Regions from separate parts of the Thauera sp. DNT-1 genome, predicted to be linked through region 2. Evidence: predicted binding sites of a transcription regulator. Region 2 holds the regulator's gene; the other holds the start of a gene.
What was found. Region 2 encodes LexA, which represses DNA repair genes until DNA is damaged. Its sites were predicted from a motif close to ACTGTATNTANATACAGT; they were not measured.
Positions count from the first base shown of each region.

Region 1: a site for LexA is predicted at 1,918-1,935, ahead of ACZ5PP_RS01410 (error-prone DNA polymerase). Genes of this name have one in related genera too.

Region 1 covers NZ_AP043752.1:303,470-307,878, reverse strand. The annotation lists gene ACZ5PP_RS01420 (ABC transporter permease) at 1-676, opposite strand, end outside; gene ACZ5PP_RS01415 (ABC transporter substrate-binding protein) at 775-1,746, opposite strand; gene ACZ5PP_RS01410 (error-prone DNA polymerase) at 1,942-4,409, shown strand, end outside.
Region 2 covers NZ_AP043752.1:782,545-786,953, forward strand. The annotation lists gene ACZ5PP_RS03710 (peroxiredoxin) at 1-292, opposite strand, end outside; gene ACZ5PP_RS03715 (zinc-dependent alcohol dehydrogenase family protein) at 513-1,550, shown strand; gene lexA (transcriptional repressor LexA) at 1,610-2,218, shown strand; gene imuA (translesion DNA synthesis-associated protein ImuA) at 2,241-3,059, shown strand; gene ACZ5PP_RS03730 (Y-family DNA polymerase) at 3,173-4,409, shown strand, end outside.

The DNA.
Region 1 (4,409 bases), 480 kb from region 2:
CCACGATCACCGCCGCGAGACCGATGACGATCGTTCCCACGCCCATCGAGATGTCGGCGCCGCCCTGGGTCTGCGCGAACAGCGCCCCGGCCAGGCCCACCAAGGCGTTCGACAGGGCCATGCCGGCCAGGATCGCCATGCCGGTGTTGACGCCCTGCGCACGCGCCATGCGCGCGTTCGAGCCCGTCGCGCGGATCGCCAGGCCACTCTGGGTGGCGAAGAAACCGTCGAGCGCGAGCTTGACCGCCAGCACCACGAAGACGAGCAGCAAGGGCCGGAACACGTAGTCGGCGAGCGCCTCGGGCTGCAGCAGGTTGAACACGGTGGGTTCGGTGATCAGCGGCACGTTGGGCTTGCCCATGATGCGCAGGTTGATCGAGTACAGGGCGATCATCATCAGGATGCTGGCGAGCAGGTCCATGATCTTGAGGCTGACGTTGAGCCAGCCGGTGATCAGCCCGGCGATCGCGCCGGCAAGCGTCGCCGCGATGGTCGCGGTGAAGGGGTCGTGGCCGGCGGCGATCATGGTCGCGGCGACGGCGCCACCGAGCGGGAAGCTGCCATCCACGGTGAGGTCGGGAAAGCGCAGCAGCCGGAAGGAGATGTACACGCCGAGGGCGACGAGGCTGAAGATCAGGCCGATCTCCAGCGCCCCGAGCAAGGTGTAGAGCGACATTGGGGGATTACCGTTGGTGAGGATCGAGCGGAACGCGCGCCGGGACGCGTCCCCCGCGGCCGGGCATCGACGGCCGCGCGGGGATGCGGGCGACCCGCTTACTGGACGACCTTGGCAGCCGACTTGACGAGGTCTTCCGCCAGGGTGATGCCCTGCTTCTGCGCCGCAGCCGGGTTCACCTGCAGCGACAGCTTGTTGCTGGTCTCGGATGCGATCGCACCGGGCTTCTCGCCCTTAAGGATGCGAACCACGATCTCGCCGGTCTGCACGCCGAGGGCCTTGTAGTCCATGCCGTAGGCCGCGACCGCACCGCGCGCCACGCTGTCGGTGTCGGCGGCCACGAGCGGGATCTTGGCGTCCATGCCCACCTTGACCAGGGCCTCGTAGGCCGACACGACGTTGTTGTCGGTGCTGGTGTAGAACACGTCGGCCTTGCCGATCAGGCTGCGCGCCGCCGAGCCGACGTCCACCGAGCGCGGCGCCGCGGCTTCGACCAGGCTCAGGCCGTGCTTGGGCAGCAGCTCGCGCAGCTGCTCGACCACGACCACCGAGTTGGCCTCGCCCGGGTTGTAGACGATGCCGACGCGCTTGGCGGCGGGCACGACGCGCTTGATCAGCTCGACCTGCTTGCCGAGCTCGAGGGCATCCGACACCCCGGTGACGTTGGTGCCCGAGGGCTGCATCGAGGGCACCAGCTTGGCCACCACCGGATCGGTCACCGCCGAAAACACCAGCGGGATGTCCTTGGTCGCGGCCGCGACGGCCTGCGCCGAGGGGGTGGCGATCGCGACGATCACGTCGGCCTTGTCGCCGACGAACTTGCGTGCGATCTGCGCCGCGGTGCCGGTGTTGCCCTGGGCGCTCTGATACTGCCACTTCAGGTTCTTGCCGTCCTCGTAGCCTGCCGCGGCCAGCGCCTCCTTGACCCCGTCGCGCACCGAATCGAGCGCGGGATGCTCGACGATCGCGGTGATGGCGACCGACTTCTGCTGTGCGTACGCCGGCATCGCCGTCGCGAACGCGAGCGCCAGCGCGCCGAACAGGACCTTGCGGGACAGGGGGAAGGACATGGAGGTCTCCTTGGCAGCCTTGCGGCCGGGAATTCTTCGAAAAAGGTACCAGGCCGGCATCTTGGCCAGCACGGTGTTGCAAAGGACGCGAGTTTAACAGCAGGTCCGGATTGCGCGATTGCGGTGGACCCGCAATCGCCGTGGAGGACACTCGCCCGACTTGCCTGATGAACTGTATTTTTCTACAGTCAACGCATGCTTCCCGCCTACGCCGAACTCCACTGCCTGAGCAACTTCAGCTTCCAGCGCGGCGCCTCGCACCCCGAGGAGCTCGTCGCGCAGGCGGCAGCCTTCGGCTACAGCGCGATCGCCCTCACCGACGAATGCTCCTTCGCCGGCGTGGTGCGCGCCCACCGCGCGCTGCAGGCCCTGCCCGAAGCCGGCCGGCCGCGCCTGATCGTCGGCTGCGAGCTGCGCCTCGCCGACGGGCCCTGCCTCGTCCTGCTCGCCGCCGATCGCGCCGGCTACGGCCGGCTCTCGCGCCTGCTCACCCAGGCCAGGCGGAGCGCCGACAAGGGCCGCTACCACCTCACGCGCGCGATGCTCGACGCCACCCGCGCAGACGAGGCGGCCGCCGAAGCCCTGCCCGGCTGCCTGGCGCTGCTGATCCCACCCGAGGAATTCCCGCCGCCGGGTGCCGCCGGCGACGCGGCCGTCGCCCTGCGCAGCGAAGCGCGCTGGCTGGCGAAGCGCTTCCCCGGACGCTCCTGGATCGCCCACACCCCGCGCCTGGACGGACGCGATCCCGCCCGCCTGCACTGGATCCTGCGCATCGCCCAGGCCACCGGCGTCCCTGCGGTCGCTGCCGGCGGCGCACTGATGCACGAGGCCGCGCGGCGCCCGCTCGCCGACGTGATGAGCGCGCTGCGCCTGCACTGCAGCGTGGCCGAGGCCGGCCTGGCGCTCGCGCCCAATGCCGAGCTGCGCCTGCACGAGCGCGCGACCCTCGCCCGCCGCCATCCTCCCGAGCTGCTCGCCGAGACCGTGGCGGTGGCGGCGCGCTGCCGCTTCGACCTCGACGAGCTGCGCTACGAGTACCCCGCCGAGCTCGTCCCCGCGGACGAGACCCCGACGCGCTGGCTGCGCCGGCTGGTCGAGGGCGGGCTGGCCTGGCGCTACGGCAAGGCCGGCAAGGAGCGCCGCGCAGCCGCGCCTGCCACGATCGCGGCCGCACCGCCGCCGGCCGAAGACCCCGCCCCGCCCACGGTGCGCGCGCAGATCGAGCACGAGCTCGCGCTCATCGCCGAGCTCGGCTACGAGCCCTACTTCCTCACCGTGCACGACATCGTGCGCTTCGCCCGCGAGCGCGGCATCCTGTGCCAGGGCCGCGGCTCGGCGGCCAACTCGGTGGTGTGCTGGGCACTGGGCATCACCGAGGTCGATCCGCAGCTGGGCATCATGCTGGTCGAGCGCTTCATCTCGCGAGAGCGCGACGAGCCGCCCGACATCGACGTCGACTTCGAGCACGAGCGCCGCGAGGAGGTCATCCAGTACCTCTACCGCAAGTACGGCCGCGAACGCGCCGCGCTCGCCGCCACCGTGATCCGCTACCGCGCACGCAGCGCGCTGCGCGACGTCGGCCGCGCGCTCGGCCTCGACGAGACGCAGATCGAGCGCCTCACCCGCGAGCACCACTGGTTCGACGGCCGCCACATCCTGCCCGAGCGCCTCGCGGAGGCCGGGCTCGACCCCGCCAGCCCGGTCACGCAAAGGCTGGTCGCACTCACCGAGGAACTCATCGGCTTTCCGCGCCACCTCTCCCAGCACGTCGGCGGCTTCGTCATCGCGCGCGGCCGGCTCGACGAGCTGGTGCCGGTGGAGAACGCCGCCATGTCCGATCGCACCGTGATCCAGTGGGACAAGGACGACCTCGACGCGGTCGGCCTGATGAAGATCGACGTGCTCGCGCTCGGCATGCTGTCGGCGCTGCGTCGCGGCCTCGCCCTGGTGTCGGCATGGCGCGGCGAGGCGCTGACGCTGGCGACCATCCCGCGCGAACGAAAGGAGGTCTACGAAATGCTGTCGCGCGCCGATTCGGTCGGCGTGTTCCAGGTCGAGTCGCGCGCGCAGATGACCATGCTGCCGCGCCTGAGGCCGCAACGCTTCTACGACCTGGTGGTGGAAGTCGCGATCGTGCGCCCCGGCCCGATCCAGGGCGGCATGGTCCATCCCTACCTGCAGGCGCGCGAGCGTGCGGCGCGCGGCGAGGATCCGTTGGACGGCCTGCGCGAAGAGATCCGCGGTGTGCTGGCGCGCACGCTGGGCGTGCCGATCTTCCAGGAGCAGGTGATGCAGCTCGCGGTGGTCGCGGCCGACTTTACCGGCGGCGAGGCCGACCAGCTGCGCCGCGCGATGGGTGCCTGGCGGCGCAAGGGCGAGCTCGAGCGCTACCGCCAGAAGCTGCTCGACGGGCTGGCGAACAACGGCTACGACCCCGACTTCGCCCAGCGCCTGTGCCAGCAGATCGAGGGCTTCGGCAGCTACGGCTTTCCCGAATCCCACGCCGCCAGCTTCGCGCTGCTGGTGTATGCCTCGGCCTGGCTCAAGTGCTTCGCGCCCGCGGCCTTCCTCGCCGCGCTGCTGAACAGCCAGCCGATGGGCTTCTACGCGCCCGCGCAGCTGATCCAGGACGCCCGCCGCCATGGGGTGGAGGTGCGCGCGGC
Region 2 (4,409 bases):
CCTCGGTGTCCGAATCGGAGAGCAGGCGGATCGACAATCCTTCCTGGTCGCGAAACTCGGCGTGGGTCAGGCAATCGTCCGGGCTCACGCCGACCACGATGCAGTCGTAGCGGGCGAACTCGTCGTCGTGGTCGCTGAAATCGGCGGCCTGACGCGTGCAGCCCGGGGTCTTGTCGCGAGGGTAAAAGTAGAGAACCACATTGTGCTTGCCGGCCACCGACGCGAGGTCGAAAATTTCCATGTCGGCATCCGGCAACGAAAACGCGGGGGCGATGTCTCCGCTCTGCAGCATGTGTTCTCCCTGATGTGGGCCGGATTCTAGCCGAGACCCCAGGCGAACACTACCGCCGGGACCGCAGGCTTCGGACTGGTCGAGCATGGGGGTCTCCTCCCTTTTCCTTGTCGTCGTGTCGGGTGCCGCGATGCGGCTCCGTGTCCAACGAATAGCCCAGATCGGGGCCGTACTCAAGTCGCAGCGCACCATCGTTCCGCCTGTCCTGGAGACCGCAAGCATGCCCCGGCCCCATCCGAACGCCCCCGCCAAGCCCCCCGCCGGCATGCGCGCGATGCAACTCGAACGCCCCGGCGAGGCCCTGCGCGCGGTGCATCTGGCGGTGCCGCGCCCCGGCCCCGGGCAGGTGCTGCTGCGGGTGGAGGCCTGCGGCGTGTGCCGCACCGATCTCCACCTCATCGACGGCGAGCTGCCCGACCCGGTGCTGCCGATGATTCCCGGCCACGAGATCGTCGGCCGCGTGGTCGAGCTGGGCGAAGGCGTCGGCGACGCCGCGGGCATGGCGCCGGGTCAGCGCATCGGCGTGCCCTGGCTGGGGTGGACCTGCGGGCATTGCGGCTTCTGCGCCAGCCAGCGCGAGAACCTCTGCGACGCGGCGCGCTTCACCGGCTACCAGATCCAGGGCGGTTATGCCGAATACACCGTGGCCGACGCACGCTACTGCTTCCCGATCGACGAGGCGCTCGACGCCGCCGAGGCCGCGCCGCTGCTGTGCGCCGGCCTGATCGGCTATCGTGCGCTGGAGATGGCGGGCGCCGCGCGCCGCATCGGCCTCTACGGCTTCGGCGCGGCCGCCCACATCATCACCCAGGTGGCGGTGTGGCAGGGTCGCGAGGTGTACGCCTTCACCCGTCCCGGCGACAGCGCAAGCCAGGCCTTCGCCCGCCGGCTCGGCGCCTGCTGGACGGGCGCGGGCGAAGAGCGCCCCCCGCACCCGCTCGACGCCGCGCTGATCTTCGCCCCCGCCGGCGAGCTCGTCCCCGCCGCGCTGCGCGCCGTCGCCAAGGGTGGCACGGTGGTGTGCGCGGGCATCCACATGAGCACCATCCCCGCCTTCCCCTACGACATCCTGTGGGGCGAGCGCCGCATCGTCTCGGTCGCCAACCTCACCCGCCGCGACGGCGACGAATTCCTCGCCCTCGCGCCCAGGGTGCCGGTACGCACCGAGGTCGTCCGCTTCGCCCTCGAGGACGCCAACGAGGCGCTCGAGCGCCTGCGCCGCGGCGCGCTGCAGGGGGCGGCGGTGCTGCTGCCCTGAATTCCGCTTGCCAGCGCTGCGGGACTGTTTAAAATTACAGCCATCCCATGGAGGCTGTCATGACCGCCCGTAGCGAAAACCTCACCGCGCGCCAGCAGGAAATCCTCGATTTCATCCGCTCCACCGTCGAGTCCGAAGGCCGCCCGCCCACCCGCGCCGAGGTGTGCACCGCCTTCGGCTTCCGCTCGCCCAACGCCGCCGAGACCCACCTGCGCGCGCTCGCCGCCAAGGGCGCGATCCTGCTCGAGGAGGGGCGCGCGCGCGGCATCCGCCTGGCCGAGGCGCTCGGCCTGCCCCTGGTCGGCCGCGTCGCCGCGGGCAGCCCCATCCTCGCCGCCGAACACGTCGAGGCGCGCTATCAGCTCGACCCCGCGCTGTTCTCGCCCAGGGCCGACTACCTGCTGCGCGTGCGCGGCATGAGCATGCGCGACGCCGGCATCCTCGACGGCGACCTCATCGCGGTGCATCGCAACAGCGAGGCGCGCAACGGCCAGATCGTGGTCGCCCGGGTGGACGACGACGTCACCGTCAAGACCCTGCAACGCAAGGGCCCGGTGGTCGAGCTCCTCCCCGCCAACCCGGACTACACCCCGATCGTCGTGGACACCCGCCGCGAGCCGCTGGTCATCGAAGGCGTCATGGTGGGGCTGATCCGCAAGGACCACTGAGCGAGCCGATGCCGCACCCGCCATGGCCCTCCCGCTCCAACGCCACGCCGACGCGTCGCTGCGCGCCGTAGCTCCTGCCGCCACCGGCACGCATGGCGTGCTCGCCGGCCTGCCTGCGGGCAGCGTGTGGCAGGCGAGCCGGCTCGCAGGCGCCGCAGGAGCGGTGCTGCCGACCGGCTTCTCCGCGCTCGACGCCGAGCTGCCCGGCGGCGGCTGGCCGGCCGGGGCGCTCATCGAGCTCCTCGCCGACCGCCCCGGCGTCGGCGAACTGAGCCTGCTGCTGCCGCTGCTCGGCGCCACCCCGCCCGCATGCTGGATCGTCTGCATCGCCCCGCCGCTGCTGCCCTACGCTCCCGCGCTGGCGAACGCAGGCGTGCCGCTGGCGCGCCTGCTCGTGGTGCGCCCCGAGCGCCGCGAAGACCTGCTGTGGGCCGCACGCCAGGCACTGCTGTCGGGCAGCTGCGCCTGCGTGCTGGCGTGGCCGCAGCGCATCGACAACACCGGACTGCGCCGCCTGCAGCTGGCCGCCGAGGAAAGCGCCACCCCGCTCTTCCTCTTCCGTCCCGGCAGCGTCGCCGGCCAGCCTTCGCCGGCGGTGTTGCGGATTGCGCTCGCCCCGCAGCCCGAAGGCCTGCAGCTACGCATCCTCAAGCGCCGCGGACCGCTCGCCGCCGCGCCGCTCGTGCTCGCCCTGCCGCCCGGGGCCAGCCCGGTACCGAAGGCATCCCGCGCAGGGCAATCCCCCCGGATGCCCCTCTCGGCAGCTTCCCACCCTACTGCATCCACCACCGTCGCCCCCGTCGCGCCTGCATGCAAACCGGAAGCGCGGCGTTTTCTGTAGGAGCGACGCCAGTCGCGATCGGCGGCCTTCCTCCACCCGCCGCAATCGTTTCGTCGCTCCAACCGCAGCCCTCGCTGCCGACCGATTCAAACACCTCGACGCGGAGCGTTTCCATGTTGTGGCTGGCGATCCTGTTGCCGGCGTTGTCGCTGCAGGTCTTCACACGCGGCGTACGCGCCGCCCCACCGCTGGCGATCCTGTCGCCCCGGGGCCGGGTGCTGGCCGCCAGCGCGGCGGCGAGCGCGGCCGGCATCGAACCGGGGCAGCGTGCGGCGAGCGCCCTCGCCTTGCTGCCCGAACTGCGCCTGCAACCGCACGAGCCAGCGCGCGAAGCCGAAGCCCTCGCCGAGATCGCCACCTGGGCCGGGCGCTTCAGCCCGCGGATCAGCCTGTCCGCAGCGGACGCGGTGCTGCTGGAGATCTCCTCCTGCCTGCGCCTGTTCGGTGGCACGGCACAGATCGAATCCGCCTTGCGCGAAGGCCTTGCCGAGCTGGGCTTCACGGCCCTGCTGGCCTGCGCACCCACTCCACTGGCCGCGCGCTGGCTTGCACGGGCGGCCGCTCCTTCCGCCCTCTCCTGCCCCCCGACCGACGCGGCACTCCCCACCGACGCCGCCGGGCAAGACTGGCGCGCTGCGCTCGACCCGCTGCCGCTCGAACTCCTGAGCGAGGAAGACGCCTGCGACGCCGCCACGCTGGAGTTGCTCGCCGGACTCGGCCTGCGCACCCTTGGCGAGCTTCGCCGCCTGCCGCCCGCCGGACTCGCCCGCCGTGGTGCGCAGGCGGCCGCGCGGGCGCTGGCGCGGGCGCGCGGCGAGCTCGCCGATCCACGCCCCTGGTTCGAAGCGCCGCTGCGCTTCCACCACGGCATCGCCCTGCCCGCGCCGGAACTTCACGCCGAGGCCCTGCTCTTCGCCGCACGCCGCCTCTTCGCCAGCCTTGCCGCCTGGCTCGATGCCCGCCACGCGGCAGTCGACCGCTTCCGCCTGCGTTTCGGCCACGGCTCGCGACCGCCCACCGAACTCGAGTTCGCGCTCGGCCGCCCAAGCCGCGACGAGGGGCACTTCGCCCTGATCGTGCGCGAACGCCTGGCCATGCTCGAGCTGTCCGCCGAGGTCGACTCGATCACCCTGTGTGCGGAAAGCCCCGTGGCTGCCGACCCGCGCGCCCGGGACCTGTTCGGCGATCCTGCCCAGGCCGGAGAGGACGCCGCCCTGCTGCTTGCCCGCCTGCAGGCGCGACTTGGCGAGGAATGCGTGCAGCGCCTGGATCTTCGCGCCGATCACCGTCCCGAAGCCGCCTGGCGAAACACCGTGCCCTCCGCACAGGCGACCACTGCACGCGCCGGCC